4 regions of the Micromonospora sp. M71_S20 genome follow, and region 4 is predicted to be linked to each of the others. Evidence: riboswitches for the same ligand, from Rfam matches in the RefSeq annotation. Region 4 holds a riboswitch; each other region holds the start of a gene.
The links. Region 4 has a riboswitch for cobalamin ahead of DER29_RS30880 (prenyltransferase/squalene oxidase repeat-containing protein). Riboswitches for the same ligand answer to the same signal wherever they lie in the genome.
Positions count from the first base shown of each region.

Region 1 (2,190 bases), on a different contig from region 4:
CGACGCTGTTGGACGCGGCGTGCACCAGGCCGACCCGGCGCTGGTCGCGGGCGAGTGCCGCCCAGTCGTTGAGGCCGGCGACCGCGGCCGGGAGGGCGCTGACGGTGCCCACCGTGCACAGGGTGGTGGCGGCCCGGCGCTGTCCCGGCATGAGGTCCAGCACCGCCGTGCTGATCCACGCGCCGACCGGCACCTGCACCATCGCCGGGTGCAGCGGATGGCCCAGCCACACGCCGTGCAGCAGGTCGCGGACCCGCTGCGGTCGGAGGGTGGCCTGGACGGCGCGCTGCAACCGGTCGCCGACCCGGTCCAGGCCGGATGCCTGTTCGATCTTCGTCAAGAGTGCTCGCACCCGTACCGACTTCCCGGCAGGAGCCGGCGCAAACCGGTCGGCGGTGACGGATCCGCAGCCGTACGTGATCGGGCCCCCGCAGACCCGTAACGGGACGCCCCACCGAGGTCAGCTCTCCCGTGCCGCCCAGCGGTCGTGGTGGATCGCGTCGGCCAGCGGGCGCTTCTGCCGCCAGCCGTGCCGGGCCAGGTCGGGTACGGGCTCGAAGTGGGTGACCGGCCCGAGGCAGAGCCACGCCACCGGCCGGATCCCGTCGGGGATGCCGAGCAGCTCGGCGAGCCAGGGCTCCCGGTAGAACGACACCCAGCCCACCCCGAGCCCCTCGGCGGTCGCGGCGAGCCAGAGGTTCTGGATGGCGAGGCAGGTCGAGTAGAGCCCGGTGTCGGCGATGGCGTGCCGGCCGAGCACGGCGGGGCCGCCCCGGGACTGGTCGTGGGTGACCACCACCGACAGCGTCGACTCCAGGACGCCGTCGATCTTGATGCGGGCGAACCGCTCGGCCGCCTCCCCGTCGAGCGTCGCGGCGAACGTGTCCCGCTCGGTGCGGACGTGCTCGTGGAACCGGCGGCGCAGCTCCGGGTCGCGCACCAGGACGAAGTCCCAGGGCTGCGAGTAGCCGACGCTCGGCGCGGCGTGCGCCGCCGCCAGCACCCGGTCCAGCGTCTCCTCGGGCACCGGCGCCCCGGTGAACTGGGCGCGTACGTCCCGGCGGCGGTGGATGACGTCGTACAGATCCAAGGCAGGCTCCCGCTGCGCTCGGCCCACGCCACGCCGGACGCGGGCACCGGACGCGAGGCCGGTCTTCGGACTCCCGGATCGACGCCTGGCCGTCCGCCTTCCCGGCCCGGGCGGGCCAGTGGCTGCGCGTACGCGTGGACGGTGGCTCCCCGGTCACCGCGGCGGGCCCGTGCCGGATTCGCACCGGCTTCCCGATTCTCCCCGCTCGCGCGGGGCACCTCACATGATCGTGCCATCGGGATGCTAGCGCCGCCCGGCCCGTCCCGGTCCGGCGGGCGGCGCGGTGCACCCGCAGCGGTGGAAATCCGGTCGCGGGCCGCCCGCCGCGGTACCACTGTGGTCCGGGTGTACGCACTCTCCTCCCGCCCGCTGCCGGCCGGTCGACCGGCGACCCGACTGACTCTCGCGCTGGGACAGCCCCGGGCCGTGCCGCCCCCGCTGCTGATGCTGCTGGGCATGCTCTCCACCCAGGTCGGGGCGGCCGTCGCCAAGCAACTCTTCGGCAGCACCAGCGCCGGCGGTACGACCACGTTGCGGCTCGGCTTCGCCGCGCTCATCCTGCTGGTCCTGGTCCGGCCGGGGCTGCGCCTGGGCTGGCGCACCGCCGGTCTGGTCGGGGCGTTCGGGCTGGCCCTCGCGGTGATGAACCTCGCCTTCTACGCGGCCCTGGAACGGGTGCCGCTGGGGGTCGCGGTCACCATCGGCTTCGCCGGGCCGCTGCTGGTGTCGCTCGGCGGCAGCCGCCGGCTCGGCGACGTGGCGTGGGCGGCGCTGGCCGGCGGGGGCGTGCTGCTGATCAGCGGGCTCGGCGGGACGGGGGTGGACCGGGTGGGGCTGCTGTGCTGCGTGGCCGTCGCGGTCGGCTGGGCCGGCTACGTGCTGCTCGGCAAGGCGGTCAGCGCCCGGGTGCCGGGCAGCCGGGGCCTCGCGCTGGGGATGGCGGTAGCCGCGCTGGCCGTGCTGCCCTTCGGGGTCGCCGGCAGCGGTACGGCGCTGCTCGACCCGTGGACCCTCGCGCTGGGGGCGGCGGTGGCGCTGCTGTCGTCGGTGCTGCCGTACTCGGCGGAGATGGCGGCGCTGCGCCGGATGCCGGCCCGGGT
Region 1 covers NZ_RCCV01000001.1:2,338,567-2,340,756, forward strand. The annotation lists gene DER29_RS10590 (Rieske 2Fe-2S domain-containing protein) at 1-352, opposite strand, end outside; gene bluB (5,6-dimethylbenzimidazole synthase) at 461-1,090, opposite strand; cobalamin riboswitch at 1,129-1,327, opposite strand; gene DER29_RS10600 (DMT family transporter) at 1,436-2,190, shown strand, end outside.
Region 1: linked by a shared signal. The riboswitch ahead of bluB (5,6-dimethylbenzimidazole synthase) and the one ahead of DER29_RS30880 (prenyltransferase/squalene oxidase repeat-containing protein) in region 4 are both predicted to bind cobalamin.

Region 2 (2,190 bases), on a different contig from region 4:
TCGACCTGCGCGTCGCGCCCGGCGAGACGGTCGGCCTGCGCGGGCCCTCGGGCAGCGGCAAGTCCACCCTCGCCAGGGTGCTGGCCCTGCTGCACGCCCCCGAGGCCGGCCACGTCACCCTCGACGGCCACCGGGTGGCGGGCGCCCGGCACCGGGTGCCCGCCGCCGTCCGTACCCGCGTCGCGATCCTGTTCCAGAGCCCCCGCGCCGCCACCGACCCCCGGCTGGGCCTCGCCGACATCATCGCCGAGCCGCTGCGCGCCACCGGCACGCCCGAGGAGCCGGCGCGGGCCCGGGCGGCGGAGCTGGCCGACCTCGTCGGCCTCACGCCCGACCTGCTCGCCCGCCGCCCGCACGCGGTCAGCGACGGGCAGCTGCAACGCGCCTGCCTCGCCCGCGCGCTCGTGCACCGGCCCGACTACCTGCTCTGCGACGAGGCCACCGCCATGCTCGACGCCTCCACCCAGGCGCACCTCGCGGCCGTCATCACCGACTACCAGCGGCAGCACGCCGCCGGGGTCCTGCTCATCACCCACGACCCGGCGCTGATGGCCCGCTGGGCCACCCGGGTGGTCGACCTGCCGACCGCTGCGCAGCCCTGACCGGCGCACCCTCCGGACAGCCTTCGGTGGACAGTCCCTGACGGTGTTCGTCACGTGACTTTCGGGGCGGTCGGCGGCTAGGGTGACGCTGCCGTGGTGCTCGGGAAGCCGGTGGAAGACCGGTGCGGCCCTCGCCACTGTGATCGGGAAGTTCGCGGCCCTCGTCGTACGAGGTCACTGGGCGTAATCCGCCTGGGAAGGCCGGCCACGGACGCACCTCCCGTCAGCCAGGAGACCGGCCACGGCACTGCGATGACCCGTCCACGAGGTGTTGGAAGGCGGTCCCGATGCGCGTGCGCGCTGTGCGGTCCACCCTGTCCCGGCGCGTTGCCGCGCCACTGTCCGTCCTTGTCGTCCTGCTCGCCGGCTGCGCCACGGACGACCCGGCCACGACGCCCCGGCCGTCCGCAGCCCCGGTCGCGCTGACCAACTGCGGTACGCCGGTAACCGTCGCCGCCCCGCCCGAGCGGGCGGTGACCCTGAACCAGCCCGCCACGGAGATCATGCTGGCGCTCGGCCTCGCCGACCGCATGGCCGGCACGGCGTACCTGGACGACGCGATCCTGCCGGAGCACGCCGCCGCGTACGCCGCCGTGCCGGTGCTGTCAAACAGGTACCCGGCGAAGGAGAAGCTGCTGGAGGCGGCGCCGGACTTCGTCTACGCCTCGTTCCACAGCGCCTTCGGCGACGAGGGCGTCGGCGACCGCGCCGCGCTCGCGGGGCTCGGCATCGGCACGTACCTGTCGCCCGCCGGGTGCCCGAAGCAGCACCGGCCGGCGAAGCTGACCGTCGAGGACGTGTTCGCCGAGATCCGTGAGGTGGCGGCCGTCTTCGGGGTGCCGGAGCGGGCCGAGAAGCTCATCGCCGACCAGCGGGCCCGGATCGCCACGGCCGCCGCCCGGATCGGCGGCGCGCGGGACGTGTCCGTGCTCTGGTGGGACGCCGGCACCGACGCCCCGAGCGTGGGCGCCTGCTGCGGCAGCCCCAACATGATCATGTCGGCGGTCGGGGTGGGCAACGTGTTCGGCGACCTCACCGGCGGCTGGGCCGACACCAGCTGGGAGGCGGTCGTGGACCGCGACCCCGGCGTGATCGTGCTGGTCGACGCGGGCTGGGACGCGGCCGCCGCGAAGCGGGCCTTCCTGACCCGCCACCCCGGCCTGAAGGAGCTGCCGGCGGTGGCCCGGCAACGGTTCGTCGTCATCCCGTTCTCCTCGACCTCCGCCGGGGTGCGCGTCGTGCTCGGCGTCGAGGCGCTCGCCACGGGCGTGGCGCAGCTCCCCGCCGGGGCGGACCGCTGACCGCCGTGGCCCGCCGCACCGACCCCGGACCAGCTCGCCGCACCGCCCCCGACCCGACCCGCCGCGCCGGCCCCGGGTCCGCCGACCGCGTCGCCCCCGCCGGCGCCCGCACGGCCAGCCCGCTCGGCCTGGTGGTGCTGCTGGTCGCCCTGCTGGCCGGGCTGGTCGTGTCGATCGGGGTGGCCGTCACCGTCGGGCCGGCCGACATTCCCGTGTCGACGGTCTGGTCGGTCGTGGCCGACCGGCTGGGACTCCCGCACGCCGAGGTGCCGCCGCTGCGCGAGCAC
Region 2 covers NZ_RCCV01000001.1:2,000,801-2,002,990, reverse strand. The annotation lists gene DER29_RS08960 (ABC transporter ATP-binding protein) at 1-602, shown strand, start outside; cobalamin riboswitch at 680-861, shown strand; gene DER29_RS08955 (ABC transporter substrate-binding protein) at 890-1,903, shown strand; gene DER29_RS08950 (iron ABC transporter permease) at 1,909-2,190, shown strand, end outside.
Region 2: linked by a shared signal. The riboswitch ahead of DER29_RS08955 (ABC transporter substrate-binding protein) and the one ahead of DER29_RS30880 (prenyltransferase/squalene oxidase repeat-containing protein) in region 4 are both predicted to bind cobalamin.

Region 3 (2,190 bases), on a different contig from region 4:
GGCACCACCAACCCGCCGCCCACGGGCGGCACCATCGTGGACAACGCCACGGCGGGGCGGTTCACGGCGAGCACCAACTGGGGCACCTCCTCGTACTCGGCCCAGCGCTACGGGGCCGACTACCGCTTCGCCAACCCCACGCCCGCCAGCGACGCCGCCTGGTTCAAGGTGAACATCCCGACGGCCGGCGACTACCGGATCGAGGTGCGGCACCCGGCCGACCCCGGTTACAACAGCTCGGCCCCGCACGTCGTCGTCACCGCCTCGGGCAACCGCACGGTCAACGTGGACCAGCGCTCCAGCGGCGGCGTGTGGCGCTCGCTGGGCACCTTCGGACTGGCCGCCGGTGACCGCAACCTGGTCGCGGTGAGCCGCTGGACCAGCACCCCCGGCTACGTGGTGGCTGACGCCGTCCGGGTCACCAAGGTCTGACCGCACCGCCCTGGGGGCGGACCGGGATCGTGTGACCACAGGATCCCGGTCCGCTCCCACGTCCGTGCCAGTTGTGGAATTCGCGCACCCGGCAGACCAGGACCGCGCCGCCGGCCGATCCTCCTCCGGCCACAGTCGCCGCTGCTGCCCGCCGTGGTGGAGCGCGATCCGGGCCCAGCACACTCAGGCGCCTGTGGTGTCCACGGCCGCGACTGTACCGAGGGGACGACAGCCCTGCGAGCCGCCGCGGGCGGGCATCGACGCGGACGCCGGGCCGGCGATCGACGGGCGTCACCCGGGCCGCCGACGACACGCCCGAGACCGACATGTGGGGTGTGACAACGACGCCAACCCTATATATGGTGTCGGCGCAGCTGGTTCGGCCGCTCATCCGGAGCGGTCGAGGCAAGAGGGAACCCGGTGGGAATCCGGGACTGCCCCGCAGCGGTGAGTGGGAACGACCGCCGTCATCAGCACTGGGCCGCCAGCGGCCTGGGAAGCGACGGCCAGTAGGAGACCGGCGAGTCCGGTCGCGCCCGCGAGTCCGAAGACCTGCCAGTGCGCCGTACGCCCGCATCCGGGTGTGCGGCGGTCCGAGGCCGCGTGGGACGGCCGACGCCATCCCGACGCGTGCCCGGCGCGCGTCGTCGTCGGTGTCCGCTCCCCGCGTGCCCAGGAATTCCGTCTGGGATCAAGGCTCGCGAGGAGTGAGTGGTGACAGTCACCGAGGTTGTTCCGGCCGACGATGCGGCCGTGGCGGGCCAGCGGCGGCCGCAGATGCGGGTCCGCAAGCGCGACGGCGGCACCGAGGCGGTCGACGTCAACAGGATCGTCCGTGCGGTCGAGCGGTGGGCCGACGACCTCGCCGACGTCGACCCGCTGCGGGTGGCGACCCGGACGATCAGCGGCCTGTACGACGGGGCGACGACGGCCGAACTGGACCGGCTGTCCATCCAGACCGCCGCGGAGATGCTCGGTGAGGAGCCGCAGTACTCGCGGCTGGCCGCCCGCCTGCTGGCCGGGTACGTCGACAAGGAGGTCCGCCGGCAGGGCATCGGCTCCTTCAGCGAGGCGATCCGGCGCGGCCACGCCGAGGGCCTGATCGGCGACGACACCGCGGCGTTCGTCGCCGCCCACGCGAGCGCCCTCGACGCGGCCGTCGATCCGCGCGGTGACCTGCGCTTCGAGTACTTCGGGCTGCGGACGGTCTACGACCGGTACCTGCTGCGCCACCCGACGAGCCGGCTGGTGCTGGAGACCCCGCAGTACTGGCTGCTTCGCGTGGCCTGCGGCCTGTCGCAGGCACCGGACGAGGCGATCGAGTTCTACCGGCTGATGTCGAGCCTGGCGTACCTGCCGAGTTCGCCGACGTTGTTCAACTCCGGCACCCGGCACACCCAGATGTCCTCCTGCTACCTGGTCGACTCCCCGCGCGACGAGCTCGACTCGATCTACCAGCGGTACGCGCAGGTGGCGAACCTGTCGAAGTTCGCCGGAGGGATCGGCATCGCGTTCTCGCGGGTCCGCTCGCGGGGCGCGCTGATCAGGGGCACCAACGGGCAGTCCAACGGGATCGTGCCGTGGCTGCGGACGTTGGACGCCTCGGTGGCGGCGGTCAACCAGGGCGGCCGGCGCAAGGGGGCGGCCTGCGTCTACCTGGAACCGTGGCACCCGGACGTCGAGGAGTTCCTCCAACTGCGGGACAACACCGGTGAGGACGCCCGGCGCACCCACAACCTGAACCTGGCCAACTGGATC
Region 3 covers NZ_RCCV01000001.1:3,596,229-3,598,418, forward strand. The annotation lists gene DER29_RS15490 (N-acetylmuramoyl-L-alanine amidase) at 1-432, shown strand, start outside; cobalamin riboswitch at 791-1,007, shown strand; gene DER29_RS15495 (ribonucleoside-diphosphate reductase subunit alpha) at 1,210-2,190, shown strand, end outside.
Region 3: linked by a shared signal. The riboswitch ahead of DER29_RS15495 (ribonucleoside-diphosphate reductase subunit alpha) and the one ahead of DER29_RS30880 (prenyltransferase/squalene oxidase repeat-containing protein) in region 4 are both predicted to bind cobalamin.

Region 4 (2,190 bases):
CTGTCCGTGCAGCGCGCCGACGGCGGTTTCGCCAACGCCGCCGGCACCCCGAACGCCAACAGCACCGGCCTCGCCGCGCAGGCTCTGCACGACGGTCACCGACCGCTGGCCTGGGCACGGGCGCGGGTGTTCCTCGCCGGGCTCCAGGTCGGCTGCGCCGGGGCACCGGCCGACCGGGGCGCGGTCGACTTCGACGGCGGCACCTTCGACCCGGGCACCGCCGCCCGGGCCACCGGCCAGGCCGTCCTCGGCCTGACCGGCGCCGGGTACGCCCGGCTGTCCGCGGCCGGCGCCACCCCGGGCACGCCAATCCCCGCCTGCCCGTGACCCGTTCCGTCGCTCACCCGATTCCAGGAGGAACCGTGTTCCGTCACCGATCCACCGTGCGCGCCCGGCTCGCCGGCCTGCTGGCCGCCGCCGTCGCTGCCGTCGCCCTCACCGCCGTCGAACCCGCCCCACGGGCCGCGCAGGCCGCCGCCTGCACCGGCACCTCCGGCGTCACCGTCGTGGTGGACTTCGCCGCGCTCGGTGGCGGCGTCCAGGTCGCCTGCGCCCCGGGCGATCCGGCCACCGGGGTGGCCGCCCTCCAGGGCGCCGGCTTCACGGTGACCGGCACCCAGCGCTGGGGGCTGGCATTCGTCTGCCGGATCAACGGCAAGCCGACCGTCGCGACCGATCCGTGTGTCAACACCCCGCCCGTCACGGCGTACTGGTCGTACTGGCACGCCTCCAGCGGCGGCGCCTGGTCCTACAGCACGTCCGGCGCGAGCAGCTACAACCCGGCCCCGGGCACCGTCGAGGGCTGGTCGTTCGGCGCGGGCGCCCCGCCGAGCATCGCCGCGCCCTGACCGGAGCCGCACCCGCCGTGACCGCGGTGCCGCACCGGGTGTCGGCCACCGCCCCTGGCGTCGCGAGACGTGCGGGCGGTACGGTGTCGGCACCCGGTGCACACCGGGTCCACAACTGCATACGTCCCGTGTGGGGGGAAGCCGGTTCGAAGCCGGCGCTGACCCGCAACCGTGAGCGAGGCTTCGGCCTCGCGAGCCGGAATGCCTCGCCCGGGACGAGCGGCTTCCACTGTCGAGGTTCACAGGGTGAAGTCCGGGCCACCGAGGCCCGCTCCACCCCCGCTCATCGCATCACGCGAGCGGGGTGTCGCTGTCCCCGGGTGCTTTCCGGAGCTTCCACCGACCGCTCCGCGAAAGGCACCCCTCATGTCCCGGTCCCGCTCCCGGCGCCTCGGTGTCGGCGTGCTTGCCGCCACGGCGGCGACGACCGCCGCGCTCACCGCCGTACCCCTGACCGTCGTGGCCGCACCCGCCCCGGCCCACGCCGCCGCCGCGCGCGACGCGGCTTCGTGGCTGGCCGGCGAGTTCGCCGACGGGGTGCTGCCCGGCCCGTTCGGCGGCCCGGACTGGGGTCTGACCGTCGACGGAGTCCTCGCCCTGTCCGCGACCGGGGTGGACGCGCCGGTCCGTCAGGCCGCGACGGCGCAGGTGGCGGCGCACGTGCGGTCCTACAACAGCTACGACGACTGGGGCATCCCGGGCTTCACCGACGGCGGGGCGACCGCGAAGCTGCTGTACGCCGCCTCCGCCGCCGGAGCTGACCCCACCGACTTCGGCGGCTTCGACCTGCGGACGGAGACCCTGTCGCTGGTCGCCGGAGCGGACGCGGGGCACCAGCGGGGGCGGATCACCAGCCGCACCACCGCCGACAGCGGCCCGGACGCCAGCAACACCTTCGACCAGTCCTTCGCGGTGCTGGGCCTGGCTCGCAGCGGTGACGTGCCGCAGGACACCGTCGACTTCCTCGTCCGGCAGCAGTGCGCGGCCGGTGGGTTCCGGCTCTACCCCGACACCGCCGCCGGCCCGTCCCCGTCCTGTTACGAGCAGGCCGGCGCCACCCTCGACGTCGACTCGACCGCGATGGCCGTGCAGGCGCTGCTCGCCGCCGCTGCCGACGGCGCCACCGGTGCGACCGAAGCTGCCGGCAAGGCCGCGGACTGGCTGGTGGACCAGCAGCACGCCGACGGGTCGTTCGGCGGTTCCGGCCCGACCACCGGCGCGAACTCCAACAGCACCGGCCTCGCCGGACAGGCCCTCGCCGCCGCCGGCCGCGACGCCGAGGCCGCGCGGGCCGCGGGCGCGTTGGCCGCGCTACAGCTCACCGCGGCAGACGGTGGCGCGG
Region 4 covers NZ_RCCV01000004.1:396,188-398,377, reverse strand. The annotation lists gene DER29_RS30890 (prenyltransferase/squalene oxidase repeat-containing protein) at 1-327, shown strand, start outside; gene DER29_RS30885 (hypothetical protein) at 363-848, shown strand; cobalamin riboswitch at 937-1,077, shown strand; gene DER29_RS30880 (prenyltransferase/squalene oxidase repeat-containing protein) at 1,215-2,190, shown strand, end outside.